Regions from separate parts of the Clostridium moutaii genome, predicted to be linked through region 2. Evidence: a T-box and tRNA genes for the amino acid it is inferred to sense, from the RefSeq annotation. Region 2 holds a T-box; the other holds one or more tRNA genes.

Region 1 (16,878 bases), on a different contig from region 2:
CTCAGCACTGCTTTAATTCTAGCCAGCATCTCCTTTGCTTCAAAAGGTTTTACTATGTAATCATCCGCCCCGAGCTCAAGTCCTAAAACCTTATCAAAAGTTTCTCCCTTTGCAGTAAGCATAATTACAGGAGTTTCACATTCTTTTCGTATCCATTTAAGAACATCTATACCATCTATATTTGGAAGCATTATGTCCAGTAGTACTAAATCCGGTTTATACTCCAAAAATAATGTTTCTGCTGTTTTACCATCATTTGCAATTTGCGTTTTATATCCTGCACTTTCTAAATACATCTTTATTACTTCACAAATATTTTCGTCATCATCTACAATCAAAATCTTGCCTATTGAGCCCTCCATCATTATCCTCCTAATCAATCTTTTTTATCTATGTCATCTATATTATCTATTTATTATTATCAACTATATTTCCTAATTCATTACACTAATATTTATAATTTCTGATAATTATTTAAAAATTAACTGCTACATATATTAAATCTATCATATATTTTTATATAAATACTGTTCTCCTTTTAAAAGTTACAAATAAGTTACAAAATAAATCTATATTTTTAAAGAAGAGCATGTAGAAAATGGATTCTACATGCTCTTCTTCAGCTAATCTTCAAATAATTTACTTACTGAGATGTCTTCATATATTCTTCTTATGGCTTCTGCAAACACTGGAGCTATAGATAATATTTTAAATTTATCCAGCATTTTGCTTTCCGGTAGGTTTATTGTGTTTAACATTATCAACTCTTTTATGACAGAATTTTTTATTCTCTCTATTGCTGGTCCAGACAGCACGGCATGAGTACAACATGCATAAACCTCTTTTGCCCCTCTGTCCATAAGTGCTTGAGCGCCATTTGTTATGGTCCCAGCTGTATCTATCATGTCATCTACCAATATAGCAGTTTTACCTTTTACATCTCCAATTATATTCATTACTTCCGATACATTGGCTTTTGGTCTTCTCTTATCTATAATAGCTATGGTTGCATGAAGTTTATCTGCAAATTTTCTAGCTCTTGTTACGCTTCCAAGATCTGGGGAAACCACAACTATATCCTCTCTCTCATCAAATCCCTTTTGTATAAAATATTTTGCTAAAATAGGAGCTCCTAAAAGATGATCTAAAGGTATATTAAAATATCCCTGAATTTGTGCTGCATGAAGATCCATAGTAAGAACTCTATCCGCTCCAGCTGCTGTCAATATATCTGCTACAAGCTTTGCTGTAATTGGATCCCTTGCTTTAGCCTTTCTATCCTGCCTGGCATATCCATAATAAGGCATTACCGCAGTTATTCTCCCTGCAGATGCCCTCTTAAATGCATCAATCATAATCAAAAGTTCCATCAAATTATCATTTACAGGATCATTAGTAGATTGAACTATAAATACATCCATTCCTCTTACAGTTTCATTAATATCTACAGATATCTCTCCATCACTAAAAGTTGAAACTTTCGAATCTCCAACTGTAGCTCCCAAAATATTTGCTATTTCTTTAGCCAATTCAGGATGAGAGTTTCCCGCAAAAATCTTAATATTTTTACCATGGGTTATCATTGTGTAAAGCCCTCCTAAAATTTTATTTCTTTAATCCTTTTTTATATACCCAGCCTTCCTTATTCACTTGTTTGGCCCTGGCTATAGCAAGTGAACCTTCAGGCACTTCTTCTGTTATAGTGGATCCAGCTGCTATGTATGTATCATCATTTACCTTAACTGGTGACACTAGGTTAGTATTACATCCTATAAATGAATTATCTCCAATTAAAGTTTTATTTTTCACTTTGCCATCATAATTCACCACAACAGTTCCACAACCAAAATTACATCCTTTTCCCACCTTGGCATCACCTATGTATGTCAAATGAGATACTTTCGTTTTATCTCCAATAGTAGATTTCTTTATCTCTACAAAATCACCTATTTTAACGGATTTACCTATTACACTTTCAGGTCTTATATAAGCAAAAGGCCCTATAGTAACACTTTCACCTATTTTACTTTCCAATATCACCGAACTTTGCACTGTAACATTATTATCTATTAAACTGTCCTTTATACGGGAATTAGGATATAATATACAATTTTCTCCTATAGTAGTATCTCCCTGGAGCACATTTCCAGGATATATTATAGTATCCTTGCCTATTGTAACATCTAAACCTATATAAGTGGTGTCAGGATCAATAAGTGTAATTCCATTTTCCATATGTATCCTATTTATTCTATTTCTCATAACCTTTTCAGCTTCTGAAAGCTGTGTTCTGGAATTAACCCCCATAACTTCCTCAAAATTTACTGGAAGTGCACCTATTTTTTCTCCATTACTCTTTAATATTTCTATAATATCCGTTAGATAATACTCGCCTTGAGCATTATCATTACGTAATTTATTTAAGCTTTCAACAAGACTCTTTATATGGAAGCAATACATTCCTGAATTTATTTCATTAACTTTTAATTCTTCCGCTGAACAATCTTTATGTTCAACTATCTTGAGTACTTCTCCGTTTTTCTCCCTTATAATTCTTCCATATCCAGTAGGATCATTTACTATAGATGTCAATATAGTAGCTTTGTATTTACCATTATTGTGAAAACTCAACATGTTTTTTATAGTAGTCGCTTTTATTAAAGGTGAGTCTCCCGTAAATATAACTACTGTCCCTTCTTTGTGCCTTAAAAAATCGTCAGCACACAAAACCGCATGTCCTGTGCCTAATTGCCTATCCTGAAAAGAATACTTTACATTTCTGCTCTCAGTAACTGTTTTTACTCGTTCTGCTCCATTTCCAATCACAACATTTATATCCTCTATTTGTGCTTTTTTTACAACATCAATAACTATGTTCACCATTTCTCTTCCACAGATCTTATGCAATACCTTAGGGGTAGAAGATTTCATTCTTTTCCCTTCGCCAGCCGCTAATATTATAGCACAATTATACATTTTAACACCTCTTCGTGGTATAAATCCACTTTTTTCTACACTATATTATTAAAACATCCTATAATATTATATTTTATATGAAAATTATTTGCAACCTTATAGGTAATTTTCGGAATAGTGATTAAAAAAGTATTTTTCAAATATATTTAAATGCAAAAAAGATGGAGGAATAATAAAAAGGAGTAAAATACTCCCTTTTATTATTCCTCCGTCTTTTGCTCGGTAGCAATTTCCTCACTTTTCACTTTTTCGTACTCATCAAGAATGGCTTTTTGTATTTTCTCCCTTGTTTGAGTATTTATTGGGTGAGCAATGTCTTTAAATTCCCCATCAGGAGTTTTCCTGCTTGGCATTGCTATAAAAAGACCGTTTTGTCCCTCTATAACTTTTATATCGTGAACTACGAATTCGTTATCGAAGGTTACTGAAACAATAGCTTTCATCTTACCCTCGGCAGCAATTTTTCTTACCCTAACGTCTGTAATTTGCATATAAATCCACCTCCAAGATGCTTATGTATATACTATTCTCTATATTTTATATTTTTCCTTCTTATTTTATTAAAAACTAATAAAATTTTTTGAAAATTTTATTAGTTAAACATTTGTGAAGGAGATAATGAGGCATTCCCATTTTCATCAATACCTTTAAAATCCACTATTGATACATAATTTTGCACTAACTTCTTAGGAATTCCTACATTATCTATTAGAAATCCTATGCCTAAAAGTTCACTTTCAAATTCTTTTAAAAGATCAATTATACCCATGGCAGTTCCCCCTGCCTTCATAAAGTCATCAATAAAGATACATCTGCTTCCTTTTTTTAATGCCTTTTTAGATAATGACATATTTTGAATTCTCCCTGTAGAACCTGATACATAATTTATAGTTAAAGTAGATCCTTCTGTAAACTTTGTTTCTCTCCTTACAACTACAAGTTGAACTCCAAGCATTCTAGCAACTTCATAAGCTAATGGTATTCCCTTTGTTTCCACTGTAACTACGCAATCGATACCTTTTTCTATAAAAATAGATGCTAAAATCACTCCTGCCGTATGTATTATCTTAGGATTAAACATTATATCTGTCATATATAAAAAATTGCCTGGTATTATTCTTTCTCTATTTTTCAAAATAATACATAACTTTTCAGCAAATTTTCTAGTCTTTTCAGGAGATATCCCACATATATATTTGATCCCACCTGCTGCTCCTGCCACAGTGTCCATTCTCCCCATATTTAATTTACTTAAAGTGTCTTTAATTACCACTATATCTTCGCTTATTGTTGATTTAGCAGTATTAAACATCTCAGTAAAATTATTTAAACCCATTATCTTATTGGGATTTTCAAGTAATACTTTTGTTATTGCCGCTATTCTATGATTTCTACTAAATTTTTGCATTTTATCACCTATCTACATGATCTTACGAATGATATTCTAAGATCTTATTCTATTATTCATATTGTATTCTAAAAGTTGTTTTTAATCAATACTTATTTATCATAACCTTTATCCATGAAACATCCCTATGAATAAATCATATTTTATCATAGAAATATAATTTTCTTGTGTTTTTTAACTAATTTTTGTATATAATTATTGATAGGTTAGTTAATATGAAGGAGTGATTTGATTTGTCATTTGATTTTATAAAAAATAAAAAAGTACACTTTATAGGTATAGGTGGAATAAGCATGAGTGGTCTGGCTGAAATTTTACTTGAAAAGGGATTTAAGGTGTCAGGTTCTGACATTAAGGCTTCCCCTACAACAGATAAGTTAAAATCAATAGGTGCTCAAATATATATAGGCCAAGTTGCTGAAAATATAACTCCAGATATAGATTTAGTCGTATATACTGCTGCCATCTCCAAAGATAATGAGGAACTTTTAAAAGCTAAGGCTCTAAATATTTCCTTGATGACCAGGGCAGAATTTTTAGGGAGTATAATGAAAGGTCACAAATACAATGTAGCAGTATCCGGAACCCATGGCAAAACCACTACTACCTCTATGTTATCCTCTATAACACTCAATGCCAATTTAGATCCCACTATACTAGTAGGAGGCAATCTGGATATCATAAATGGAAATGTTAGAATAGGAAATAGTCCATATTTTATTACAGAAGCTTGTGAATACAAGGAATCCTTTTTAAAATTTTTTCCATTTATAGGTGTAATCTTAAATATAGATGCTGACCACCTTGATTATTACAAAAACATAGATAATGTACAAAACGCCTTTGTAAAGTTTGCCAAGCTGATTCCTCATAATGGATACTTGGTATGCTGCGATGATGATAAAAGGATGGTAAAAGTAATATCTAATGTAAACTGCAATGTAATTACCTACGGAATAGATGGCGGCGACATTACAGCTGGGGACATATTTTTTGATGAAAAGGGATGTGCCTATTTTAAAGTATACAAGGATAATAAAGCTGTACTTTCCTTGCACCTAAACATTCCCGGCAAACACAATGTATTAAATGCTCTAGCCAGCATAGCTGTTTCCTTAATTTTAAATATATCAATGGAAGATATCAAAAAGGGCCTGGAAAGTTTTAAAGGCACTCATAGACGATTTGAAATTAAAGGTAAAAAAAATGGGGTAACAGTAGTAGATGATTACGCCCATCACCCTACTGAAATCAAAGCAACCTTAAGTGCTGCCCAAAACTATCCTCATAAAAGAATAGTTTGTGTTTTTCAGCCCCATACATTTTCAAGAACCATAAACTTATTTAAGGAATTTACTTCTGCTTTTGACAATGTAGATGAACTGATACTGGCAGATATATATCCTGCAAGGGAAAAGGATACTGGAGAAGTGAGCTCCGCTATGCTGGCCAAGGCTATTTCAAAAAGGGGAATAAAATGCAGCAATATTAAAGATTTTAATTCAATAGTTCAATATTTAAAAGATAACTTAAATGAAGGTGATTTATTTTTGACTATAGGAGCAGGAGATGTTTTTAAAGTAGGTGAAATGTACCTGCAATAAAACCATATCATCAAGTAATTCTAAGGCTCAGTTGGAGCTTGTTCATAAGGAATGTCTCCACTCGAACCTTAGAAGAACTTATCCAGAATCGTAACCTTGTTAACACCTCCACTTTACATAGTAGAGGTGTTAACAAGATCATGGGGTAAAATCTATAATTAGGTGTAAAACACTTCTAATAGGGTAATACTATAATTGATAAGCCATTGGAGGTGTTTTAATTTGAAAAACTTTTTAATATCTGCGTTAGTTGACATATTTTTAATTTTATTATCTTATTTTCTATTTGTAAAAATAATTAGCGGTCCTACAAGACACAAGTTATATGAAAAATTTTTTAGATCCTTTGCTAAATTTATAATTTACCTGTTTTTCACGACCTTACTTATAACAGGTTTAAGTGCACTAATACTATACAGGACCTCTTATATAGCTTATATAAACATAATATCTCCAGCATTAGTATCCATATTAGTCGGTTTTCTAATGTCTACAGTTCCTACAAGAGGTGAAGGTGATAATTCTAATATAACTGCAAAATAAAACATTACACCATATAAATTTTTACTGTGACGTTTATATAATATATGTTATAATATATTATATAAGCGGGGTGTAGCGCAGATGGTAGCGCGCTTGCTTCGGGAGCAAGAGGTCGCAGGTTCGAATCCTGTCACTCCGACCATTGATATAGATGGGTTTAACGTTATTTAAGTGTATTGATATTTTTAATAATACCCACCTTTTTCAAATTTATATTATATAAAGTTAAAAATCCTGGCCTAAAAATAAGCCGGGATTTTCTATATTTTAAATCAGGCTATTTTTTTATCATCTATTGTATTTATAGTTTTTATTACTTAACTTCAAATGTTATCCACATCTGTCGATAATATTTAAACAAAAAATATAACTCCAGCTTAATTTTAACTGGGGTTTTTACACATTATATATTAATATTGATTAATTACCAATAATAAAAATATGTTAGATTCTCTTATAAAACTATAATTGTGAATATATTTATAGTTTTGTAAGACACTAAATCTATAAAAATTATAAAAGTAGGTGAATAATATGATTGTCATATATCATGATGTTGGTGGAGCTCATTCTACGGCAGTAGCCGCCAATATACATATCAATAAACTCCCAATGGATAGAATACCAAGCAGAGAGGAGCTACTTGATTTATCAACCTTTGACAAGATTGAAAAAGATCAAATTGGTCATTTAATATATATTGGAGAAGATGAATTCAATGCAAAAATATATACACTTGCCAGGAAATATAATCCAAATATAGTAATACCTGCTATTACTGATATGTATTCTATTTTAAATGACAGCAATAATAAACTTTTTATTATTGATACCAAGCCAACTGTTAATTTACTTATGAATATAGGCGGATATGCTTCAAGAAAATTGCATTGGGTGAATTTTGGAAGGCCCATTGTAACAAAAGGAACTCAACAAGCTTATATGAATATAGTTAATATGGTTAAAGCTGTGAAAAATAATTTAAAAAATAAAAAGCACTAGGTATAAAATCCTTTTTTATATAAACATATCTGCTAAAGTAATATCTTTAAACACTTCTTTGATTTTCTAGCATAATTCTTTCTATATTGTATAAACTTTAATTACAGGAAGTAATTAATACCACAAATAAAGAGGTGTTTTCTATGTCAAGTAAACCATTAGTTCCAAACGCAAAAGAAAAATTATATAAACTTAAAATGGAAACTGCAAATCAATTAGGAATTAATTTAAATAAAAAATATATTGCAGATTTGACCTCAAAAGAGGCTGGAGAAAAAGGTGGACCCATAGGTGGGAATATGGTTAAAAAAATAGTCAAGGATTATGAGCAAAAATTACAGTGAGTCCGTGGTTAACTATTTTATATTATACAACCAAAGACTTTGCCTAAAACCCAGTGATCAAAAATAGTCTTTGGTTGTTTAGGCAATGCTAGTATAATTTCTAACATATACCTTTTTTATATATCCATGTAGTTTTCTATCATGCTGATAAACCCTCTATATAAAATTTTAAATTAAATTCATTATTTTAGATAATGGATGCCTATTTGCAATATAATTTTAAAATGGCATTATTAAATATATTAATAAGGAGGGTATCGTCATGTCCAATTTGATAATATTTTAATTCCACTCTAATTCCTAATATTTTCATTACATAGAAATACTTTATTATACGTTTACTTTCCTAAATATTTTTAATAATCGCAAATAGTGATTTGCTTCTCGTAAAGTGTGATCACCTAATAACGGTATTATTATGGATCTAATTTTACAATCTACCAGCCCTTGTGTACCTTGTGCTTTAAATTTACTTATTTCTATAGTTGCTTTGAGACTGTCATCTGTTACTTTTGAAATTGGTATTGTCTTGTCCATAGCTTCTTTCGCTTCTTCTGTCAATTTGTCAAACTCATTTCCAAAATTATTTGCAGTATTTATAAGTTCATTTTCAGTCGGATCAAGAAGTCCGCGAATAAATTTTGAATGTTCAGCCATAATTCTGTTCCAGAAAGCCTCTTGCTTATAAGCTTCCATTTCTAAGTTGATATTTTCACGATTTTGAAGTTTTTGAACCAACTTATAATAAAACTTTGCTTCTCTTAAAATGTGGTCTATAAGTAGAGGATAATTATTTGTAAATATCTTACATGACATGACTGCTGATAATATCCTAGTCTTAAACTCTGCTAGATCTGAAACCAACTCCATAGCTCTCTGGTTAAGCATAAATACTCTTTGTTCAAATGCGGAATTAACCCTCATTAAGTCATTACACATCAATGTTGATTCTGCATTTGTCAAATTAGTTGAAATGTTTACCCCTGTAAAATATGCTGAAGCCATTTCGGCTTTTAATGTAAATGGAGTTATTACTTCACCAGACTGCAATACACTACAGCTAACAACACCATTAGAAAGAACTACAGTATCTGCTAAAAGCTTATCAAACTCCATTCTAAAGGTATCTGCCTCAAGTATAAGGTTTGAGTCCCTTTGTGTAAAACCTGCTTCTAAAAAGAATGAATGTTCTTTCATAATTCTTGCAAAAAATAGATGTAATTCTAAGGATTGTCGTATAAATTCAATACTAGATGACATAATTCGCCTTTCTCGATAATAATAATTGCTTACGCCATCATTATATTAATTTTATGCGTGAAATGTTACTATTGAATAGCCATATCTATTAAAGCCCGTTTATCTTCACATAATTCTTTTATCCCTTTATATATTTCTATCAATTCATCAAAAGTGACAAATTTTATTTCTGGACCATCATAACCATTTTTAGTAAGATTTTTTTCATAGGAGCTTATACTTTATTCATCAATAAAGTTCATTAATTCTTTATTAAATTTATCTTTCTGATCATAGAATAGTCCATGCCCACTATATTTAAAAGGTATAAGTTTCGAATTCCCAATACTTTGTTTTTGTACTTCAGCTAGTGGAAATGGAACGACCCTATCGTGAATCCCATGGAGAATTAATGTTGGAACATTTATTTTCCTTAAATCAGAAAACAGTACTTCATCTATCCAAGTATTTGCAATAGCCGCAGTTGCCCACCCTGATGCCCTCAATCCCAATTGGAAAAACCACTCTGAGAAAGCTTGGGTTATATGCTGATAGAAAAATGTATCCCCAAAATCCTGAAGCATTTTAGGACGATCAGTATATGTTCCTTGAATAATTTGTAGAACAGTTTCTTTGTCTAAACCATATGGAAAATTAGGACGTTTAATAAGACTGGGAGCGGCGGCTGCAAAAAGAGCAAGCTTAGATACACCATATCCTCTATATCTGGACATATATCTAATAGCAATAGCTCCTCCCGTCGAATGACCTGCCAGTGTAAAACTGCTCAATTGTAATGCTCTAACCACATATCTAACGTCATCTGAAAGTCTATTATAATCATATCCTGTAAATGGTTTATCAGATTTCCCAAATCCCCTTTGATCTATACCAATACACCTATACCCCTTTTTAGGGAGCACATTAAATTGATACTCAAATAAATTATGATCTCCAGGCCAGCCGTGTAAAAATACTATTATTTTATTACCTTCAGGATTAAGATCTTCCACGTAAACTTTCACTCCTGGCTCCACCTCAATATAATATCCCATTAAAATTCCTCCAATATTGAATATTTATATTGGCATATTATTCCTATGAATATGATTTTGTGAACTATTAAGTCATTTCAAAAAATACCATATCACTCAATTTCGTCCTATTTAATTCGCAATTTTTCACTTTAAGAATTACTCTCTATCTCTCTAATCCTTTTCTAAAACTTTTAGACATTTATACAGCCTACTAATTAATTTCATTTTTCCATGACCTTTGAACATTCTTTATTCACTTATACCGTCGCTTAGCATATCTATAATTGTGAAAGGCGGTGATATTATGTCTTCCGTGACTGATAAAATTGTAAATTCAGTGCTCGATTCTTATAATTTTGAAGAAGTTTCTGATTTAACTAAAGAACAATTTTCTGAAATTCTTTCAAGAATATTAGATAACTCTCTAAGCAATAGAACTATCATTGGAAAAACACCAAAACCAAATCATCATCATAGAACACATCGGCATAGACATTAATCAGACGTTAACTGCTCTTGAACTTGCTCTTCAGGAGCAGCCTCTTTTTATTTTTCATTTATGTTAAGTACTTAGGTTCGAATCCTATCACTCCGACCAAAAACATTTTGTTAAAAACTGTAGAATGCAGAAATGTGTTCGACAGTTTTTATTTTATATGCTACGCTAGAATTAGTAGAAATTAATTTGTTGGTGGAATAACTAGAAGTGAAAGACACCGCTTTATTAGTTGTGGATGTTCAGGTGCTATTGATTCAGAAACACCCACTATATTCAACTAACTTCCCACGTTATTAGGTTGGAAGTTGCCGCATCAGGTTTGATGCGGCAGTTTTCAGGGTTCAGGTCAAATTTTTATGCTTTATAATATAGCCGTCTATGAAAGCTGGTGAGAAGCAATGAATGGGATTAATCACTTATGGATACTTATTTGTGCCTGTTTTGTCTTTTTCATGCAGGCTGGTTTTGTTTGTTATGAAGTAGGCTTTGTACAGTCCAAGAACGTTATCAGCGTAGCAATGGAGAATATAATTGCATTTGTAGTTGCAACTTTATCATTTTATTTTGTAGGATTTTCATTTATGTTCGGTATAAGCCATGCCGGTTTTATCGGTACTGACAATTGGCTGCTTTTAAATTTAAAAAGCAATTATGATTATGTTTTTGTATTCTACCAGCTGATGTTTGCCGGAACAGCTGTCACTATTTTTTCCGGAAGCATGTCCGAGAGAACAAAATTAAAAGCCCTGGTAATAGCATCCATTGTTGTAGGAGCTATTATTTACCCCATATATGGACATTGGGTATGGGGAGGCACTTACAGAAATCAGCTTACATTTTTGTCGAGATTCGGATATATAGATTATGCCGGTGCTACCGTAGTCCACTCAACCGCAGGATGGATAGCCCTGGCAGGGACAATTATTGTTGGAGCAAGAAAGGGCCGATGGGATGAAAATGGGAATCCTAAAAGACTTGGCCGATCCAATATCCCATTTGCAACACTCGGAACCTTTATATTATGGTTTAGTTGGTTTGGTTTTAATGGAGGCAATCTTTTAAAATTTGATGACAAAATAGGCTTGATATTGCTGAATACGAATATCTCAGCATCGGCAGGCGTAGTCGGAGCAGTTGTTACTACCTTTTTGATTGCCAAGGATCAAAGCTTTATGGAAGCTATTTTCAACGGAGCCCTTGGAGGGTTGGTAGCGATTACAGCGGGATCGGACATTCTAACTCCTATGCAAGCTATTATTGTAGGATTAATTACAGGATCAGTTGTAGTTCTGGGAAGTTTACTGTTGTTAAAGCTAAAGATTGACGATGCTGTGAATGCAATACCCATACATGCTTTTGGAGGAGTCAGCGGAGCATTTCTCTGCAGTCTTTTTGCCTCACCGGAGTATTTGAACCTTCCGTCAAGGATTCAGCAAATTATGGTGCAGCTTTTGGGAATTACAGTTAATTTTGTTTGGTCATTTGGGGCCGGTCTGCTAATGTTCTATATAATTAATAAGACAATTGGCTTGAGGGTTTCCAACGAAGAAGAGGAAAAGGGGCTTAACATTGTGGAGTTTTCTGATGTTTACTCCTGGATCCATTATCTTGAAGAGGAGCATTATGAGAACCTGACACAGGATCTGTACCAAAAAATCCGCCAACAAAACATTGTGTTGAAGCGTCAGGCAAATATGCTGGTTGTCACCCAGGAGAGAGAAAGAGAGAAAATTGCCCGCGACCTTCATGATGGTGTGGGACAATCACTTGTGGCCTTAAAAATCAATCTTGGCTTAATTCAGAGCAAAACAGAGAACGAAGCTTTAAAAGGTCATGCTGATAGAACCATAAAGCTGGTGGAAAACACCATTGAAGAAATGAGAAATGTTATCTACAACATAAAACCTGTTGAATTAAAAAGAGATGGACTTACAAAAAGTATAATAAGCCTTTGCAATAAATTGGAAAACTTAAGCAATATAAAATTCAACTGCAATATTGCCAATGACTTGCCGGAATGGAATGAAACTGAAAAGTTAAATATATATAGAATCGTTCAGGAGTGCCTTACTAATATCATCAAACATTCCGGCGCTGCTGAAACAGATATAAACATGCTTACACTCAATAACAGACTGCTTTTAATAAGGATAATTGATAATGGTCGGGGATTTGCTGTTAAAAATGTAAACTCCGGTCTGGGGTTAACTGCAATCAGGGAAAGGGCGGCTATGCTGAATGCCAAAATAATGATTGACAGTGAAGAAGGCCAGGGAACAAGAATTATACTGGAGGTTCCGTATGAAAAAAATTAAAGTATTTATAGCTGACGATCACAAAATCTTAAGAGAATCCCTTGTTATTCTGCTTGCGCAGCATGAAAATATAGAGGTTATTGGCGAGGCTGCCAATGGGCAGGAGGCTTACGGAAAAATTATGAAGTTAAAGCCTGATATCGCTATCCTTGACATATCCATACCTCAGTTGAATGGGCTTGATTTGGCTGCCAAGTTGAAACAGGAAACATCATATATAAAAATTATCATTTTGACTATGCATAAAAATGAAGATCTTATCACAAGAGCCCTTTGCATGGGTGTGGAGGGTTATGTTCTTAAAGATAATGCTCTGGAGGAACTCATCAAATGTATCGAAACTGTTTATGATAATAAGATTTTTTTATCTCATAATTTTACTCAGTTGATAGTAGATGGCTTTATAAAGAGCCGTCAGAATAAAAACAGTTTACAGACAGAAGCTCTATCTGCAAGAGAACGCGAGATCCTTCAGCTGCTGGCTGAAGGCAAATCCAACAAGGCTATTTCCATTATTCTTAATTTAAGTATAAAAACAGTTGAAACACATAGAGCAAATATTATGCGCAAAATGGATTTTAATAATATTGTAGATCTTGTATTATATGCTGTAAGAAATCATATCATCGAGCCATGAATTATTGTTTTATTATTTAAAAGCTACAGCTTAATTGATAAAATGATACGGTTTAATTTACGTAATAATACGGTATTTCCTGTATGTATTTTTCCCTTCTCATAACCTATCATGGAATTGAAATAATAATTTATGGGGGGAAATATAAATGATTAATTCGGGAGATACCGCATTTATGCTAATAAGCGCTGCATTAGTGTGTCTAATGACACCCGGGCTTGCATTTTTTTATGGCGGCCTTGTTAGAAAGAAAAATGTATTGACAATCATGACGCAAATCTTTATTTCAATAGGGATAGTCAGTGCAATATGGTTTTTGTGCGGATTTAGTTTGGCTTTCGGGCCTGATGTAAAAGGAATTATAGGCAATATGCATTATGCATTTCTAAATGGCGTGGGAATGCTTCCAAACCATATATATGGGCATACAATTCCTTTCATGGTTTTTTTTATTTATCAACAGATGTTTGCAATTGTCACACCTGCTTTGATTACAGGAGCCTTTGCCGATAGAGTCAATTTCAAAAGTTATCTGATTTTCAGTGTTGCATGGAGTTTCCTTGTCTATATACCCCTTGTTCACTGGATATGGGGCGGAGGATTTTTGCAAAAATTGGGTGTAATCGATTTTGCAGGAGGTATTGTGGTGCATCTCAGTGCCGGTTTTGCCGCATGGGCTTCTGTATTTTTTATTGGGAAAAGGATAATACTTCCCAATGAAGACAATACACCTCACAATATTACTTATGTTGCTCTCGGCACCGGGCTTTTATGGTTCGGTTGGTTCGGTTTCAATGGAGGAGGTGCGCTGGCAGCCAACGGGACGGCAGCTGTGGCATTTGTAAATACAAATATTGCTGGCTCCATAGCTATGGTAACGTGGCTAATTATTTCATGGGTTCACAAAAAGCGTCCTAGCTTTATGGGAACATTAACAGGTGCTGTCGCCGGACTTGTTACGATAACACCTGCAGCAGGCTATGTTGAACCATGGGCTGCTGTGATTATAGGTCTGGCTGCAAGTACGGCATGCTATTTGGCAATACAGTTAAGAATGAAGTTGGGCTTGGATGATGCACTAGATGTATGGGGAATACATGGCGTAGGCGGTATGCTCGGTTCAATACTTTTAGGTGTATTTGCAGTAAAAAGCATTGGTGGGGTTGACGGCTGGATAGCAGGAAACTTTAATCAATTCATAATTCAGCTTTTTGCGGTAGTTATTACTGCTGCATACTCTTTCATTGTAACCTTTGTATTATTAAAGGTGATCAATCATTTTGTGCCTGTAAGGGTTTCAAAGGAAGAAGAAATTATAGGATTGGATGACTCCATTTATAAAGAACATGCATATAATATGCTATCATTTAACCAGCACTCTAAAGTTCAGCCAATAGAAGCAGAAAAGTTAATTATGAAATGATATGCCTTATGGTGTACGGCTGTAAGACATGGCCCGAGCTTTCATCTGTTAAAAGTAACTTGTTTTACATCTTAAAAAGCAGTATTTTTACCTAACTTCCCAATGATTAAGTACTTGTTGTTTTCTGCAGTGATGTACAAGCTTTATTGATTATACTTAAAGTTTGTACATTGCCATAAATTCTAAACTTTCGGGTACCCCGAAGCTGAAGCCGTAATATCAACTGTCATTATATTAATCAAAGCAACGTCATTAGCTGTGGGAATTTATGATTATAGACCTGGTTAAAAGTACGAATGCTGCTTTGCAATATCGTTAAGAATGAAGCAGACTGGGTCTCCTTTATTTTTGTTAAAAATCTAATAATTTCTTCTTCCCAATTTATTAATCTTAACATTTACATTTACCTTGATTTCCGAATTACATATTATTTTGTTCCAATCATTCCCACTTTGTCTGCCATACTTTGCTGCAGCAACCATCCCTAACTGTAGGCAATCCACTTTGCATTCATTTTTCATCTTAATAATGAAATCATTGCATTTGTCCGTAATTTCTTCAGACATTTCCTTATTGAATTGTTCATTTTTTTCAGGGTGATTTTCTAAGTCCTTATAAATAGTATTTTGTATTAAATCTCCCTCTAAATTAATATCTATAATAAACTTATATTTGTCTCCCTTCTTAATGCAAGATACCTTCCTCTTAGATTTAGCATAATAGTCAACATATGTCTGAGGAGATTTTTGTATTGTAAGAATACCATTAACATTATTTTCTCTCATTATATTCATAATTCTAAGTTCATCAATACCAATTTTTGAAACCATTTTATCCTTATCAAATAAAGCCATTCCAGTAATTTTAATTTCATTATTCAATACTTCTATATAAGGTAATACTACATTACATCCTTCACTGTCAACTGATGAAAATAAATCCATAATTTTATAGTCATTTGAAAAGAAATTATAAAATACGGAATTCCTAATCAATCCTTCTATAAAGTCTGCAGAGCTGGGGTAACCCTTTAAATTCATACCAAGTATATCTGATGCCTTTCCTTTACATACTGCAACATATTCAGTATCATTTGAATAAGGATTTCTAAATAGAATATCTATCCAATTCTTTAAACCATAAAGAGCCTGCTGCTCACTTATAATTAATACCTTTTCCAGCCCCAATAAATTTTGCTTATCGTCAGCTAATTGCCTGTTCTGTCTCGTTTGCCCTATAGTCTGTGCGATTCCAGTTCTTAAAATACTTTCTATTTTTCCTTCATGTTCAAATAGATATACGGACATGGGCACAATATGTTCCACTTCACCATTCTTTATGACAAGATCCGCTCCCAGCCCTGAAATAGCATCTAAGTCTTCTATTGGCTGCTGTTGATTTAATCCAGTGGAAAAAAGAACAGTAATTATAATACATATTAAGGCTATACCTATAAATTTCTTTGTATTTTTTTTCATTTTAATTATCCTTTTTCATACAAACTATTAATATTATTGATGTTATATATGCTATATTAAACAAAGTATACTTAGGAATAATATAGCTCAAAAAACCTTGTCTTATTATAGAATTCCTATATTGAAGAGATAAATAAATCATTAAAGGATAAATAGCATAAATAATTTTCTTTATTCCTATGTTATTGAAAAAATCCTTTAAAATAAATGCTGTTGCAAAATAACTATTAGATATGGTTTTGCAAATGATAGTTGACCATAAAATAATAAATATAAAGCTAAAGTTATTTATTACAGGTATTTCTATAGTTTTAGGCACCATACTCACAGACCATTGTGTTTTTGGAATAATATCTATTCCCAAATAATAAAT
Region 2 (16,878 bases):
CTCCTCTTTCGTTTTTTAAAGGTGTATCTTCATTTGGAATAAAGGGGCCTACTCCTATCATATCTGCATCTATATCTTTAAAAAACAATATATCATTTGCCAATGATTCAAAACTCTGATCTGGAAGGCCAATTAAGCATCCCGTTCCAACTTCATATCCTAAAACCTTAAGATCTCTCAAGCAACGTTTCCTGTTTTCATAACTCATGCCCGGATCCATTTTTGCATATAATGCAGGATCAGTTGTCTCTATTCGTATTAAATACCTGTCTGCTCCAACCTCTTTGAAAGCCTTATACTCCTCAAATGTCTTCTCACCTATGCTCAGCGTTACAGCCACATCCATTTTTTTTATGTTTGATATTATATATTTTAATTTATCCACCGTATAGTAATCGTCTTCTCCAGATTGCATAACTATTGTTTTGTAACCATAGCCCACTGCTTTTTGTGCCAGTTTGATTATTTCATTCGGTAGTATCCTGTATCTCTTAATGTTCTTATTATCACGTCTTAATCCACAATACATGCAATTTCTCTTACATATATTAGAGAATTCTATTAATCCCCTTAAATGAACCTCATCTCCTACATATTTTTTTCTCACTCTATCTGCTGCTTTAAAAAGATCTCCATTGCATTCATTGTTTTTAAATAACTCAATGATTTCACTTTTAGTAAGTGAATGATTAAATTCAGTTTTTTGAATCAATGAAATTAATTTATTCATAATATTTCAAACTCCTTTTATAAAAACATTTGAACAAACCACCACTATATAATCAATTAATAGAAGAAATCTTATATACATGCAACTCATGCAGTGCCCTTGTAGCCACTATATATTTTAATGTATTTTCATCACAACGGTAAGAAGTATCTATCATTATAACAGCATCAAATTCCAATCCCTTGGCAAAATAACTTGGAAGTATAACTTCCCCACTAGAATAAATCATATCTTCTCCATTGATTAACTTTATGTACATGGTTTTTTTTATTAAATTGCTTAAGGTTTCTGTATCTTTTAAATCCTTACAGATTACAGCAATACTTTCATAACCTTTTTCTTTTAGTTTTACCATATCCTCCAGTATTTTATCTACAAGTTTCTTTAAACTACTTATCTGTTCTTCTACAACTTCTATCCCACTTCTTATCAAAGATATGACTTTGCCATTTTTTAAATACTGATTTGCATAATTAGTTATTTCATTGGTAGATCTATAGCTTCTGCCCAGCGAAAAATTTTTCACCTTTAAATCCGAAAAAATATTGTCCAAATTCATCATGGCAGGTGTTTCATCTGAAGGTATAATTCTCTGATTAACATCTCCCACTACAGTAAAAGAATTACAACCAGTAAGTTCTTTTATAACCCTAAATTGCAGCGGAGAATAATCCTGAGCTTCATCTATGACTATATGCTTTATTTTATCTTTATATCTTGATCCATCTAATTTCATTTTCAAATACAAAATAGCAGCTAAATCCTCCTGAATCAATTTCCTATTTTTATTAAAGTCACTGTATACTGACACTATATCCGGTTCTTTCAGCCACTTTAATTTATTCCTTTTTATTCTTACAACTTCTTTTATAACTTCTTCTATTTCATTTCTTTTTTTGTATTCTAAATTTGTCTGATGAGCATTTAATTCTTCCTCTGTCATATTCTCAATCTTATTTCTGTATTTTTTTTGTATATATCTTACTAAAAGATTTCTTTCATCTTTTATCCTTGAATATATGACCTTTTTCAATCTTATACTTCTTTTAAACAGGGGCATCTCCTTAAAGTAATATTTAAGCATTTTCTCCATTTCCTCTTTAGTCACTATTATTTTGTCATAGAATAGTACATCCTCTGCCACAAAACAATTTTCTTCTATACTGCTGATTAGTTTATCTATATCAGCTACATATCTTAAAGAATTTTTATAAATTATTTCATGGATGAACTGCTCATCCCCGCTTAAAATATTTTCCATATATTCTCTTAAATCCATGATATCCGGCAAATGCAGAATATCATTGGTAAATTCGCTAAATGTAAGTTGGGTAACTTCTTCTTCTCCCAAACTGGGTAATACCAAAGAAATATAATCCATGAATATACTATTGGGTCCTAGTATAAGCACCTTTCCCTGAAGTAATTTTCTGTAATTATATAATAGGTAGGCTACCCTATGCAATGCCACAGTGGTCTTTCCGCTACCAGCTATACCATTTACTACAACAACCCCTTCCCTGGGCTGCCTTATTAGGGCATCCTGCTCCTTTTGTATAGTCATCACTATGTCTTTCAATTTTTCACCGGCATTTTTACTTAACACCATCTGTAATATTTCATCTTTTACATCTATGTTGGAATCAAACATTCCAATAAGGTTTGATTTTTTTATAATAAACTGCCTCTTGCCCAGTATATCTGCTTCTATTGTTCCCATAGGTGATTTATAGCTAACTTGTCCCAAGCTTCCTGAATAGAACAAACTGCACACAGGGGATCTCCAATCCACTATAACGGGTTCACAATCTTCTCTATTACTCATTCCGAATCTACCTATATATATTTTTTCCCTGCCATACTCATCTTCAAAAATTACTTTTCCAAAATAAGGCGAGCCCTTCAGTATAGTAAGTTCTTTTATACTCTTGTTTACCAATCTAAATTGCTCTTCTTTTGTATATATTTCATGGTCAAAATACTCAATGAGCTTATCTTCATCATCTTCATATTGTTCCAGATTCTTTTTCCGTAAATCCAAAATATAATCAATAACTTCTTTTCTAAGATTTATACTATCTATCATACATGTATTTATCTCATTCAGTACTTTTCTTAACTTTTCTCTTTCAAGATTTAATTGAACTTCCCTATCCGCCTCACCTTTTAAATCATCTTTCCACATATCCATATCTCCACCTTATACATTATCAGAATCTGAAGTCAAAACTCCCTTATTAGAAGATCCTTCCCCTTTTTTTTCATTATAATCTTTTATCATGCTCATAAATTCATGCCCCATTAAGGTTTCTTTCTCTATAAGTCTTTTAGATATGCTCACAAGCAGTTCTATATTATCTTCAAGAATTTTCTTAGACTTCTCATGAGATTTTCTTATTATTTTTAAAGTTTCTTCATCAATAATTGAAGCTGTTTCCGCACTGCAGTTTTGAACCGGCCTTCCATCTAAATATCTGTTTTGAATGGACTCAAGTGCCATCATGTCAAATCTATCTGACATTCCATAAATTGTTACCATGCTCCTGGCAGTTTGGGTAGCTCTTTCAATATCATTGGCCGCTCCTGTAGATATGCTGTTAAACCTGACCTCTTCTGCAGATCTTCCACCAAGCATGACACATATTTGATCCATCATTTCATCTTTCGTATTTAAATATTTTTCCTCTTCAGGCAGCTGCATGGTATACCCCAATGCCCCCATGGTCCTGGGAACTATAGTTATTTTATGAACAGGATCCGTATGCTTCAAAAGAGCTGCTACAAGTGCATGACCTACTTCATGAAAAGCAACTTGCTGTTTTTCTCCAGGAGAAAGTATTCTATCTTTCTTTTCCTTACCGGCTATAATTACCTCTACCGCCTCTTCCAGATCCTCTTGTTTTACTTGAGATCTGTGATTTTTAACAGCTCTCAATGCTGCTTCATTTATTATATTGGCCAAATCCGCACCTACGGCTCCCGGAGTGGATTTCGCTATTTCATTTAAATCCACTTCCGGTGAAACTTTTACACCTTTTATGTGTACTTTTAAAATATCTTCCCTTCCCTTTAGGTCAGGTCTATCCACTATAACTCTTCTATCAAATCTTCCGGGTCTCAAAAGAGCCTTATCCAAAACTTCCGGTCTATTTGTAGCTGCCAGTATAACTACTCCCTTAGAAGAATCAAACCCATCCATTTCTGCTAAAAGCTGATTCAAGGTCTGCTCTCTTTCGTCATTTCCTGACATATTCCCTTCCCTGCTTTTTCCAATAGCATCTATTTCATCTATAAATACTATACAAGGAGCCTTTTCTTGAGCTTGTTGAAACAAGTCTCTTACTCTTGCGGCACCCATTCCTACAAACATTTCCACAAAGGCAGAACCGGATATTGAGAAAAAAGGTACTTTAGCTTCACCAGCCACTGCTTTTGCAAGAAGAGTTTTGCCGGTACCTGGAGGTCCCACAAGAAGAGCTCCCTTGGGAAGCCTGGCACCTATATCCACATACCTCTGGGAATTATGCAAGAAATCTACAATTTCCACCAAAGATTCCTTTGCCTCTTCCTGTCCTGCTACATCTTTGAAATTTACACCAGTTTCATTTTCCGCATATATCTTAGCAGTATTTTTACCAAAGGACATTACTCCACTGCCCATTTTTTTGTTCAATTTTCCTAAAAATAGTTGAAGTAAAAATGCAATTATTATAAATGGCAAAACCCAATTTGTAAAAAATCCCTTTAGTGCAGTATTTTCCTGTGGTATTCCTCCATATTGAATCTTAGCGCTATTTAACTTTTTAACTAAATCAGGATCTTCTATTCTTTCTGTATAAAGAACCTTTCCCTTATCTACTTTATCCTGAGATTTGGGAATTATAATCAGTTTATCCCTGCTTACCTGCACCTCAGAAATTTTATTTTGATTAATATCATTTATAAAATCACTGTATTTTATATGCTGGGATTTAGCTCCGTTAATATACTCATTGGCTATGAATATAATCATAGCTGCCAATAATGCATAATAAATAAGGTATTTCCACTTGTTTTTATTAAATTTTTTGTTGTTAAACATATTGTAGCCTCCACTTTATTTCAGCTTATAGTTCTACTTATATTATAACAATAAATGTCCCTTTTCCTAATAGTATTTACAAAATATTTTTAAAGTTATTTTTAACCAATGAGTCAGTCAATATATTGTACACAAAAATGCCCTCAAAATCATTTACTCATAATAATTTCGACAGCATTTTTAATCATAATCAACATTGATATTCAAATCATATTTTCACTCACTGAAATAAAAGAATGATGCGAAAATCACTATTTCCACATCATTCTTAATTCACTATTATATAGATTTAATATGCTCTGCCCCAATAAACCAATTTATCAGCTTTCTTCCCACAGCATACACAAGTATCTGAAATGTGTTCCTGATCAAATGGAATACACCTTGAAGTTGCTCCCGTAACCTCTCTAATTTTTTCCTCGCATTTACTATCTCCGCACCACATTGCCCTGACAAAACCAGTCTTATTTTCCTCTATATTTTTAAATTCCTCCATGTTCAGGGCATCATGGGTATTATTGTCCCTAAAGGATTTTGCTTTCTCAAACATTGCATTGTGGATTTTATCCAGAAGACCAGTTACTTCATTTTCTAAATTATCCATGGACACCACTGTCTTTTCTCCCGTATCTCTTCTTGCAAGTACCACCTGATTTTTTTCAATATCTTTTGGTCCTACCTCAAGTCTAACAGGGACACCCTTCATTTCATACTCGCTAAATTTCCAGCCTGGTGTCTTGTCGCTGTCATCAATTTTCACCCTTAAGGACTTTGACAGTATATTCTTTAATTCATTTGCTTTTTCAAGCACTCCATCTTTATGCTGTGCTATAGGTACTATGATGACTTGTATTGGAGCTATTCTAGGCGGCATTACCATGCCATTATCATCTCCATGTACCATTATTATCGCTCCGATCAATCTTGTTGTTACAGCCCAGGTAGTATAATGCACATACTGCTGTTTACCCTCCTTGTCAGAATATTGGATTCCAAATGCCTTGGCAAAATTTTCACCAAGATAATGGGATGTTCCCGCCTGGAGAGCTTTCCCATCATGCATCAGGCTTTCAATAGTATAAGTGTCTACAGCACCTGCAAATTTTTCACTTTCGGTTTTTTTACCTTGAATTACCGGCATGGCCAAGACATCTTTACACAATTCAGAATACAAATTCAATATATATCTAGTTTCTTCCTCGGCTTCTTCCTTAGTGGCATGTATTGTATGCCCCTCCTGCCATAAAAATTCTGCTGTTCTCAAAAATGGTCTGGTGGTTTTTTCCCATCTCACCACGGAACACCATTGATTATATAGTTTCGGGAGATCTTTATATGAGTGAATAATCTTGGCAAAATGATCGCAAAATAGAGTTTCTGAAGTTGGTCTTACACATAATCTTTCTGTAAGCTCTTCATTCCCTCCTTCAGTTACCCAGGCCACCTCTGGAGCAAATCCTTCAACATGCTCTTTTTCCTTTTCCAATAAATGTTCCGGAATAAATACAGGCATATATACATTTTCATGCCCTGTTTCCTTTATTTTTGTATCTACATATTTCTGAATACCCTCCCAGATTGCATAGCCATAAGGGCGTATTATCATGCATCCTCTTACACTTGAATAATCTGCCAACTCTGCCTTTCTCACAATATCTGTATACCATTGGGCAAAATCTTCACTTCTAGATGTTATCTGTTCTACTAATTTTTTATCCAATTTAACTACCTCCAATACTAATAAAACTTTAACTTAATCTATAGAATATATTTCATTATTAATATTTTAAATATAAAAAAACCTCTAATCCCCAAAAAAGGGACCGAGGTTATATTTCGGTGGTACCACCCTGATTAATATATTTAAATATAAAACATACTCACTTCACTTACAATTTTAACGGCAATCGCCGCTGTATCCTACTGCTATTTCGGTACAGAACTCCAAGGTAGGTTCAACATATTCTTTTGGAAACTTCCACCTGCCGTTTCCTCTCTTAAAAAGAATGCTATGCTTACTAATCCTCTTCTTTGAATTTTAAATATTTAATTAAACTAGCATAACTTATTTTATATAATAGAATATAAACTATTTGTTGTCAATAGATTTTACCTTTATTTTTTAAATAAAATTTAAAATCTGAAGCATAAAAAATCAATGAGAAAATGCCAATATGGTTCTTATAATATCCTCTATTCTGTTCTTAATTAAATCGGGTGTATATTTCATAGAATCCTCCAGGCACATAGGTCTATCTACAATGCTGAACAATGAGGTTACTCCTATGTCATATAAGTCCTTATAATTTTTCCCAAGACCACCAGACAATATAATTACAGGTTTATTGTATTTTTTCGCCAGCTTGGCAACACCAGAAGGTGCCTTCCCAAAAGAAGTTTGAAAGTCAGTGTTTCCCTCTCCTGTTATAATTAAATTGCTGTTTTTAATTTTACCCTCCATATTTGTAATATCTATTACAATATCTATTCCATTCTTTAATTCTGCATTTAGAAATACAATAAGTGCAAATCCCAGGCCTCCAGCTGCACCTGCACCTGGAGTTTCAGATAAATCTTTATTAAAAGTATCTTTTACAATATATGAATAATGCCTTAAATTATCATCCAGCACCTTAACCATTTCAGGTGTGGCATTTTTTTGGGGTCCATATACCGCCGAAGCTCCATTTTCACCACACAAGGGATTATTTACATCAGAAGCTACAATGAATTGGCTTTCATAAATTCTTTTATCCAATTTATTCAAATCGATTTTTACCAGATTATTAAGATTTCCTCCGCCATAGCAAAGTTCATTATTATGCTGATCTAAAAATCTTACACCTAAAGCCTGAAGCATTCCTGCTCCGCCATCGTTTGTAGCACTGCCGCCAATTCCAATTATAAATTTTCTGCATCCTCTATCTAAAGCATTTTTTATAAGCTCGCCAGTACCAAAGGACGTAGTTATAAGTGGATTGCGTTTATCCTCGGGAATAAGATATAACCCTGAAGCTGAAGCCATTTCTATAATTGCCGTACCACCTTTTAAAATCCCATAATGGGCTTCCACCTTTTCTCCCAGCGGTCCTGTAACATATTCAGCATACTCTGTACCTTCTGCAGATGTAATAATTGCATCTACAGTTCCTTCTCCTCCATCTGCAATGGGAACTTCGATTATTTCCGCATTAGGTGCTGCTCTAAGTATCCCTTCCTTAAGTGCAGTACATACATTTTTTGATGACAAACTACCTTTAAATGAATCTGGTGCAAGAAGTATTTTCAATTTTATTACCTCCTATTATTTAACTAATAGTGCATTAAAGTACATATTAATAATACATTGAAAACCTTTCTATGAAAAGCATATTTATTAAAATATCAATTTTTTATTTAGCTTCAGATGCCTTACCTCTGCTGGCCTTAATTCCCATGGAGACAATAGCTGTAATTATTAAAAATATTCCTAAAACAATGAAACCCAGGTATCCACCAAATTTCCCCTGAATCCATCCTACAATATATGGTCCGAGAAAACCTCCCAAATTTCCAAGGGCATTGATTAGCCCCATAGCAGCTGCTGCCAGTTCCGGTCTCAATATATCTGTAGGTATTGCCCAGAATGGACCATAAGGTGCATACACTCCTATAGCTGATATAACTAAAAATATCATTTTTGTAACTGCTGTATGTGCTAAATACTGTCCCCCAATAAGCCCAAAAGCACCAATCAAAAGTGGTATGGCAACATGTATTTCTCTTTGCCTTCTTTTATCAGACAGAGAGGAGTTAAATGCCATTGCTATCATTGCAAAAATAAATGGTATAGCACTTATAAGTCCAACCAAAGAAGAACTAAGTCCTTTAAAATCCTTTATAACACTTGGGACCCACATGGTATATCCATAAAAACCTGACATCCAGAAGAAATATGCAATCAGCAGCCAGATGACAGTTGGATTTTTAAAAGCCGAGCCATATCCAGCTCCTTTAGGTTTATTCTCATTTTCTTTTGCAATTGTATCTTCAACATATTTTCTCTCTTCCGGTGATACCCATTTAGAAACAGCTGGACTATCCTCAATTGAAAACCACCATACAAATCCCCATATAAGAGGCAGCATTCCTTCAATTAAAAATACTATACGCCAGCTAGTTATTGATAACAACCAGCCTGTAATAGGTGCCATGATAACTGCAGATAATGGCATATTGATCATCCAGAAGGCATTTGCACGAGCTCTTTCTCCTGACGGAAACCACTTAGCAAGCAGAACCAACACTGATGGCCATACACCGCCTTCAAAAACTCCCAACAATAATCTCAATACAAAAAGTTGTGTTTTGCTTTGAACTAAGCTAGTACACATAGCCGCTACACTCCAAAGCATAATAAGTATAAATACAACTTTTTTGGCACTCCATCTATCTGCCAATATTGCGGCCGGTATTTGCAATACCATATACCCTACAAAAAATATTCCTGCAGCTATACCAATATCCGCACTTGACAGATTAAATGACTTATCTATATATGGCAGTATCATAGATACATTGATTCTATCCATGTAAGCTGTCATATACATTACAAATGCCACTGGTATAATTCTGACCCACCTTTTTGATGATGACTCCATTTTTATAACAACTCCTTTTTTTTATTTGTATACTTCTGCATATTTATAAGCTAATTTAATTGCCTCTTCCATGCTGACAGAACTCACAATATTCTTTCCTGCAATATCAAAAGCTGTACCATGATCCACAGATGTTCTTATAAAAGGTAATCCTACAGTCACAGAAATTGTTCTTTCAAAATCAACCATCTTGGTAGCTATATGGCCTTGATCATGGTATAGTGATATTACCGCATCATAACCACCGTTTAATGCTATATGAAATACGGAATCAGCTCCTATAGGTCCTGATATATTTATTCCCTGTTTTTTTGCATCTTCTACAGCAGGTACTATCTCATCTACTTCTTCCCATCCAAATAGCCCATGTTCTCCACCATGAGGATTTAAACCTGCAATTACAATTCTGGAATCTTTTAACCCCAATCTGTTAAGTCCCTCATTACATTTTAAAATGTATTTATATACTCTTTCCCTTTTTATAGATTCTACAGCTTTTGCCAGGGACACATGTCTAGTTAAGAAAAATACCCTGAGATTACGTACTTGAAACATAGTCATAGGATCATCAGTATTTGTAAGACCAGCCAATATTTCAGTATGACCTATATAATTTATATTTGCTGCTTTCAAAGCTTCTTTATTTATAGGTGTAGTGGCTATGGCATCCACCTCATGAGCTTGTGCAAGTTCCACAGATTTTTTTATAAACTCAAAAGCCGCCTTACCTGCTTTTGCCTGTATTTTACCAAACTCTATTTTATCTGAATCCACATTGTTTAAATCTATTAAATCAATAGTTCCAAATTCAAATTTCGCCTCTTTAACACTATCTATTACATTGATCTCCAGTTCTATACCTGTTACTTTTAATGCTCTCTTTATGGCCTTCAGTTCACCTACCACCAAAGGCTTTGTATTTTCATAAACAAATTTTTTATTAAGAGATTTCACTACTATTTCAGGTCCAACTCCTGCTATATCTCCTATTGGTATTGCTATAATCTTTTTATTCATCTTTACTACCTCTTTCAATATTTTTTTCTATAGTGGACATTATAAAAGCCATAGATGTTTCATCTCCGATTAATCCTCCCTTAGTCAATACATGTAATCCATGAAATTGACCCCCTATTATCTTTCCATAAACTGCAAGAGGGATTATTTCCTCTATTATCTCCATTGCAATGGAATTTATGTTTTTTAAAAATCCCTGAGCTGTATCACCTCCACTCAAATACACCAATTTAATATTAAAATCTTTCATATCTAAAATTGCCTTGGCTATTTTATTCAGCCTATCAGATATAATATTGGATACATCCAAACTTATCCCACTCTCTATCTCAGCTTTTATCAAAGAAGTGGTAATACATAAGTACTTATAATTTTCATAATCTTTTTGCATGTAATCCAAAGCCTTTTTAAGTTCATCTTCAAAATCATTTATTAAATTATTCACATCCACATTATAAATCAGCACTTCCCTGTGCCCCTTAAAATATTCCAGCTGCTTTCTGGTCAGTTCTGTAATGCTTCCTATAACCATCAATGATCTGTAGGGAGTGGCTTTAATTGATTTTAATCTATTTATAGAAAGATAAGAAGTAAAAGGTCCTGGATCTACACAAACCACCTTTTCTCTCAAAGATGTGCAGGCATCTGCTATAACCATGACATCCTCATTGGACACCGCATCTATCACAATTATTTTACTGGAATCCTTTTCTATTCTTCCTTTCAAAAATTCAGCACCTTTTAAAACATCCTCCAGTGGTATATATCCAATAGATTTTTTGCTTTGAGATTTTATAATACTTATCACATTAGATGATTTCACGGGAGTCTTAACATCACTGGAAACATTAGTCTTTTCCAGCGGTATCCCATTTACCAGAATGTATCCTCCCAAACATATTCTCCCTGAAGAAGGATAGGAAGCCACAACTATTGCCTTATACTCCGGCCCCAGCTCATCCAGTACAGCATCTATTTCACTTCCTACATTTCCTCTAAGGGTACTGTCTATTCTTTTACTGATTAATTTTACTCTATTCTTAAATTTACAGGTTATGTCCCTTATCAAATTATAGGAATACTGGCTTTTCTTATCTCTGGTATCAGTATTTACACAAAATATATCCTTATCATAATGAAATTTTTCTATATCATTACAGCTTAAAAACGAAACAGCCTCAAAACCACCCTCATCTTTTAGCAGCACTCCTGTATCGTTTGCACCTGTAAAATCATCAGCTATTACTAAAACATTTGGCATGTAAAAACCTCCCTAAATCAAACAAAATATAATTTTGTTTCGAACCTTTCCAAATCTTTTTTTATATTATCCTTTAATTCTATGTCACTTATCAAAATATTCACTTCGTCTATATTGCAAACCTTTGAAAAAGAAGTTTTATTGAATTTACTATGATCTGCTAAAAGTACAGATTTATTGGCGTTATTGATCATCAATCTTTTTAAGTAAGCCTTTTCAGCTGTTGGTGTAGAAACAGAATAATTGCTATTCACTGATGTAACTCCTATAAATGCATAATCCACATTAAAAGATTGTATGAATAATTCTGCATGTCTTCCAATTAAAGCCCCAACATTCTCCTGAACTATACCTCCTGTACAAAATAACCTGATATTAGTATATTTAAATAATTCCATTACTATTTTAATATCATTGGTAATTACGGTAATATCTTTCATTGCCTTTATATGCTTAGCTACCTCAAGGCAAGTAGTTCCTGCATCCAGTATCAATGATTGCCCTTCTTTTAGAAATTCTGCCGCCCTTTTGCCTATTCTCTCCTTTTCATTTTTATTTACGATTTCTTTGTCCATATAAGGCACTTCATAACTTATGATGTCTTTGTACACCGCACCACCATGGGTTCTCATCAAAAGTCTTTTATCCTCCAGGATTTCCAGATCTCTTCGTATTGTCATCTTTGATACCTTCAATTTGTCTGCTAATATATGAACTTCTGCCTTGCCATTTTTTCTTAAGATATCCACTATTTTAATACGTCTTTCTTCAGGCAACATCATTTGTCCTCCCTGTTTAAACCGAACATATTGTCTGTTCATTTGTGTTTATATTTGTTATATTCTATAAATAATTTAAAATTCCTTCTTTTTATAAAAAAATTTTTTATAAAGAATACTTGTACGAATCAATTATATAAAAAACCACATACTAAAATCAGGAGGTGCCTTTATATGAAATCAAAAAATATAATTATAGCAATTATCATGATTTTTTTAAGCAATTTATTTGTTACAGATGTAAGTGCTTTTTCAAGTCATCCCTACTATATAAAAAACTCTAAAATGCCAAAACATCTTTATGTAATACAACAAAATAACCTGAGTCCTGCTGAAAATACCATGATAACCACACTGCAGGGAGTGATATCAAATAAATCCGATTTTCAGATATATACTTTGAATAAAAATCAACCAGACTATAAAATATGGCTTGAGGACTTAAAGGAAAACTACGGTATCAATTACAGCATGATAAACGATCCCTGGTATCTGCTTGGTGAATTCAAGAATTTTGTAAAAGGCTACGTACTCTATGATAATTTTTCCAAAAAAGATCCTTCGATAAACAATGCCTGTTCTCTGGCATCTTTAAAAGATTCAATAGTCGTAGATAAATCTATAGAAAGCAAAGTAAAAAATATTGGTATTAAAATGCAGTATGACTGTAGAAATACCGATAAATACTGGGCTTATAACAACCTGTGGAATCTTGGACTAAATCATTCAACAGTAATTGAGCTGTCTCCAAATAGAGATGCTCCCCTCAGAGATTACGGCATAATGAGCAAGTCTCTGATATTCTACGAAGATGACCCAAAAGACTTTTCTCTAAGAAACAAAGTTTTTGGATCTATGAATAAAGACTCCACCTGCCTTGGATGGGGCCCTGACGAACAGGGTAATATAAGTGCGGCTTCCAGAAATGGGGTAAGTGTCATTCCTGCTGATTGGTCCTACAATTTGACAGTGTTAAGTGCCTTTCCATCATCTCCTGTAATTCAGAAAAGCACGGCAAATCCTATGGAAAATTTCAGTGCAGGAAATATGCACTATGTAACCTTTATCATGTCAGATGGAGACAATCAGCAGTGGAATCTTGGAAGCAATTACGGTTCTAAAAAATGGTATGGTTCACCTAAAAGGGGCAATTTCAACATGGGTTTCAGTATAAATCCATCATTGTATGAATTGGCACCAACTGTTCTAAAAATGTATTATAAAAATGCCTCCTCAGACACTTTCAGGGATTACTTTATTGTATCTCCTTCCGGCAATGGATACATGTATCCGAGTGAATTCAAACCGGATTCACTAAATCCCTTTTTAAAGAGACTAAACAGTTATATGAAAGATGTGGATCAAAAATACGTATCTGTTTTAGACAACTGGTCTTTTTACAACAGGGATCTATGGAACAAATACACCGCCTATCCAAATATTCAAGGCATATTTTATTTAAATTACAGCAGACAGGATGATTACAAGGGTAAAATAATATGGAGCAATGGCAAACCTGTAGTATCCTGCAGAAATTTGCTCTGGTCTAAAATAGGAGAAAACGAGGATCTAGTAAAAGACATAAACGGATACGTAAAAAGTGGATATACTGACATAACCACACCTTATGCATACACTTTCGTATACGTGCACGCCTGGAGCAAAAACATGAAAGATATAAATCAAGTTATAGAACAATTAAATAAAAATCCTGCTGTAAAAGTGGTAACACCTGATATATTCATGCAGCTCATAAGGAAAAATATAACTCATATGTAAAATCATTAATCTAAAATAGGATTTAGCACCAATAATAGTGCTAAATCCCTTGTTTAATTGCTGTTGGTTTTTATCCATTGAGACCAGGTGGTATTAAAATCATCCTTGTTTTCTCGTGTGTATTTGTAAAATTTCTTTACGAATTCAGATCTTTCCGAAGAAAAACTGCCAGGTTTATATGAAGGTTTAAGAAGATTTTTGCCTCCCAGTAAAACCTGTCTTTCCATTATGTCTTCTAGACTGACTTCTTTTGAATTTTTCATCATGTCATACATGACCATAAAGGTAGTGGTTCTTCCGATTCCTGCTTTACAGTGAAAATGGTACCAGGTATCCTTAGGCATCTTTTTAACTTCCTTTATAAAATAATCCACCATCTCATCTGAAGGCCTTTCATTGTCCGTGACCGGTATCCTGATGTAGCTCATGCCATTTTCCTCTACAAGCTCCTTCTCGCTTTGGACTTTAGTGGGAATTATCTCTTTTCCATCAACATCGATTTCTTCATTTAACTCAATGTCCTTGAGTTTTTTACTTTCATCTTCTAGGACTTCATCTCTGCTCAATCCCTTATTAGCCTTATTACTGTCTTCACCCACCCAGCTCACTGCCAGGTTATTGATAAATCCATGGGATTCCTGCCTTAAGTCAACTACAGCTATAGGCACATTGCCTATTTGTTCTTTCATCATCTTTATATTATTGCCTGTAAATTGTGCACTTCCTGAAGCATTTAATGAGGTTAATCCTTTTAAATTCACATCTTTCTTTTCTATATTATCTGTGGTTTTCCTAAATCTCTTAGGCATCTTAGCTTTTTTCTTTGAATCTATCTTAAGATGCGACTCACTATTTTGGGTATTGAAAACTTCTTTAGAATGTACTGAGGATATTCCTATAATCCCTATGAATGATATAAAAAATACTGCACAGATAAACATACTTATCAATTTGCTAAATTTTTTATTCATAATATTTCACCTCTCTTTTATGATTTCATATATATCTTTTCAATTTTACTCAAATATTATTACTGAATTTAATTGCAAAAACATGTATATTGCATTGAATTGTGTAAAAAATAAAATATACATTTTACTTTTTACTTTTAAAATTAAGGAGGATATTTAAATGTCTAAAGCTGGTATGAGAAGACCGGATCCAAAACAGCCTCACGGAACTGAAAGCAATAAAAAAACTAAGTTGGGGAAAAATAAAGAAAAACCTGTATCAGAAATCCAGGGTAAAGCTAAAACCGGAAACAAAGATGCAGGATTAATTTAGAGGTGATAAAAAATGCCAAAAGACAGTCAACCCGATAATAAACAAGCCAGAATGAAAAAGTGCAAGGGCAATACACCCCCTACTGAAGAGGCAAAAAACCATAATAAGACCAGGAAAAAACATTCAGCAAAATAGATGCTCTTGAATAGAATTATTTTTTAAAAAAACAGGCAAAAAAGGGTAATTATCCTTTTCTGCCTGTTTTTCTGTATTCATGAGCTATTTTACTATTAAATTAAGAGCTTGTTTTAAATCAGCTATTATATCCTCAACGTTTTCAAGTCCCACAGATAGCCTTACCAAACCATCACTTATACCAGCAGCATGCCTTTCTTCCGCAGTATATGGCAAATGAGTCATGGAAGCAGGATGTTCAATAAGGGTCTCCGCATCTCCTAAACTTACTGCAAGAGCTGCAAGTTTAACATTATTCATAACAGTTATGCCTTCTTCAACTCCTCCTTTGGTCTCTGAAGATATGGAGTACAAAATGTATTATGGACAAATACAAGACAATCGCTGTTATTACCATGAGCAATACCAGATATTTTTCTGATATCATTAATTTTTAAAGTTGGATTTGCAGGAGTTTCAGGATAAAGCACTTTTGTATTTGGCCTCAGTGCTTTCTCTATTTCCTCTATATTTGAAGCATCTACAAAAGTTACGTCAACCCCGAATCTTGTAAGCCCATGGCTTAGAAGTGCAAAAGTACACCCATACAAAGTATCGGATGCAACTAACAGATTCATGGCCCTTTCTACAACATTTCTAAGTTCTCTTACATTTCCAGGCCACTTATATGCCACTAACCTTTCCATAAATTCGGTTTCCACACCTTTAATATTTTTATTTAGCCGTTTATTTAATTTATTGATGAAAAAGTTAACCACTATTTGAAATTATCTTAAGTCTCAAATAGTCTTTCATTAAATTATCCCCCCATATCAGTTCAAAGCCCTAATAATTAGACCATATCAAATATACTTTTAAAGTACAAGTATTTAGTAACATAAGATACATATACTTATGCACAAAAGGCTTATAATATAATTAAGAAATATAAGGAGGTAAAATATATGAGTGGTTTAATAAAAAACATAGAATTCTCCAAGATAATAAACTTAAAAGATCTGGTATCATATGAGGAAGGTCAAGTCATAAGCAGAACTCTTGCACAAACGCCTACTGCAAATATCACCTTATTTTCCCTTGATAAAGATGAAGGCATCAGTTCTCATTTAACCCCAGGAGATGCCATGGTTCAAATACTAGATGGCAAGGCTGAAATAACAATAGGAAGCAAT

Evidence for each region. A T-box is a leader RNA that pairs with one kind of tRNA and senses whether it is charged. The one in region 2 lies ahead of proS (proline--tRNA ligase), so its partner is inferred to be a tRNA-Pro.
Region 1: it has a tRNA-Pro gene. The T-box ahead of proS (proline--tRNA ligase) is inferred to sense a tRNA for this amino acid. The anticodon was not compared.

The regions. Positions count from the first base shown of each region.
Region 1 covers NZ_JBGEWD010000010.1:118,625-135,502, reverse strand. Annotated here, with positions in the region: gene AB8U03_RS11720 (response regulator transcription factor) at 1-362, opposite strand, end outside; gene AB8U03_RS11715 (ribose-phosphate diphosphokinase) at 624-1,583, opposite strand; gene glmU (bifunctional UDP-N-acetylglucosamine diphosphorylase/glucosamine-1-phosphate N-acetyltransferase GlmU) at 1,606-2,976, opposite strand; gene spoVG (septation regulator SpoVG) at 3,177-3,467, opposite strand; gene purR (pur operon repressor) at 3,569-4,384, opposite strand; gene murC (UDP-N-acetylmuramate--L-alanine ligase) at 4,618-5,988, shown strand; gene AB8U03_RS11690 (hypothetical protein) at 6,211-6,531, shown strand; tRNA gene AB8U03_RS11685 (tRNA-Pro) at 6,598-6,673, shown strand; gene AB8U03_RS11680 (DUF3189 family protein) at 7,066-7,533, shown strand; gene AB8U03_RS11675 (alpha/beta-type small acid-soluble spore protein) at 7,677-7,877, shown strand; gene AB8U03_RS11670 (DUF2935 domain-containing protein) at 8,208-9,137, opposite strand; gene AB8U03_RS11665 (alpha/beta fold hydrolase) at 9,359-10,171, opposite strand; gene AB8U03_RS11660 (hypothetical protein) at 10,458-10,652, shown strand; gene amt (ammonium transporter) at 11,051-12,967, shown strand; gene AB8U03_RS11650 (response regulator) at 12,954-13,604, shown strand; gene AB8U03_RS11645 (ammonium transporter) at 13,753-15,027, shown strand; gene AB8U03_RS11640 (Ger(x)C family spore germination protein) at 15,387-16,505, opposite strand; gene AB8U03_RS11635 (GerAB/ArcD/ProY family transporter) at 16,507-16,878, opposite strand, start outside.
Region 2 covers NZ_JBGEWD010000004.1:202,330-219,207, forward strand. Annotated here, with positions in the region: gene hydE ([FeFe] hydrogenase H-cluster radical SAM maturase HydE) at 1-730, opposite strand, end outside; gene AB8U03_RS06425 (HelD family protein) at 783-2,915, opposite strand; gene ftsH (ATP-dependent zinc metalloprotease FtsH) at 2,931-4,811, opposite strand; gene proS (proline--tRNA ligase) at 5,101-6,531, opposite strand; T-box leader at 6,627-6,852, opposite strand; gene AB8U03_RS06440 (glycerate kinase family protein) at 6,967-8,100, opposite strand; gene AB8U03_RS06445 (MFS transporter) at 8,204-9,451, opposite strand; gene pdxA (4-hydroxythreonine-4-phosphate dehydrogenase PdxA) at 9,473-10,468, opposite strand; gene AB8U03_RS06455 (four-carbon acid sugar kinase family protein) at 10,461-11,729, opposite strand; gene AB8U03_RS06460 (DeoR/GlpR family DNA-binding transcription regulator) at 11,747-12,511, opposite strand; gene AB8U03_RS06465 (GxGYxYP domain-containing protein) at 12,683-14,287, shown strand; gene AB8U03_RS06470 (fused DSP-PTPase phosphatase/NAD kinase-like protein) at 14,341-15,258, opposite strand; gene AB8U03_RS06475 (hypothetical protein) at 15,419-15,571, shown strand; gene AB8U03_RS06480 (hypothetical protein) at 15,584-15,706, shown strand; partial or broken gene AB8U03_RS06485 (PLP-dependent transferase) at 15,791-16,314, opposite strand; partial or broken gene AB8U03_RS18075 (hypothetical protein) at 16,372-16,464, opposite strand; gene AB8U03_RS06490 (cupin domain-containing protein) at 16,651-16,878, shown strand, end outside.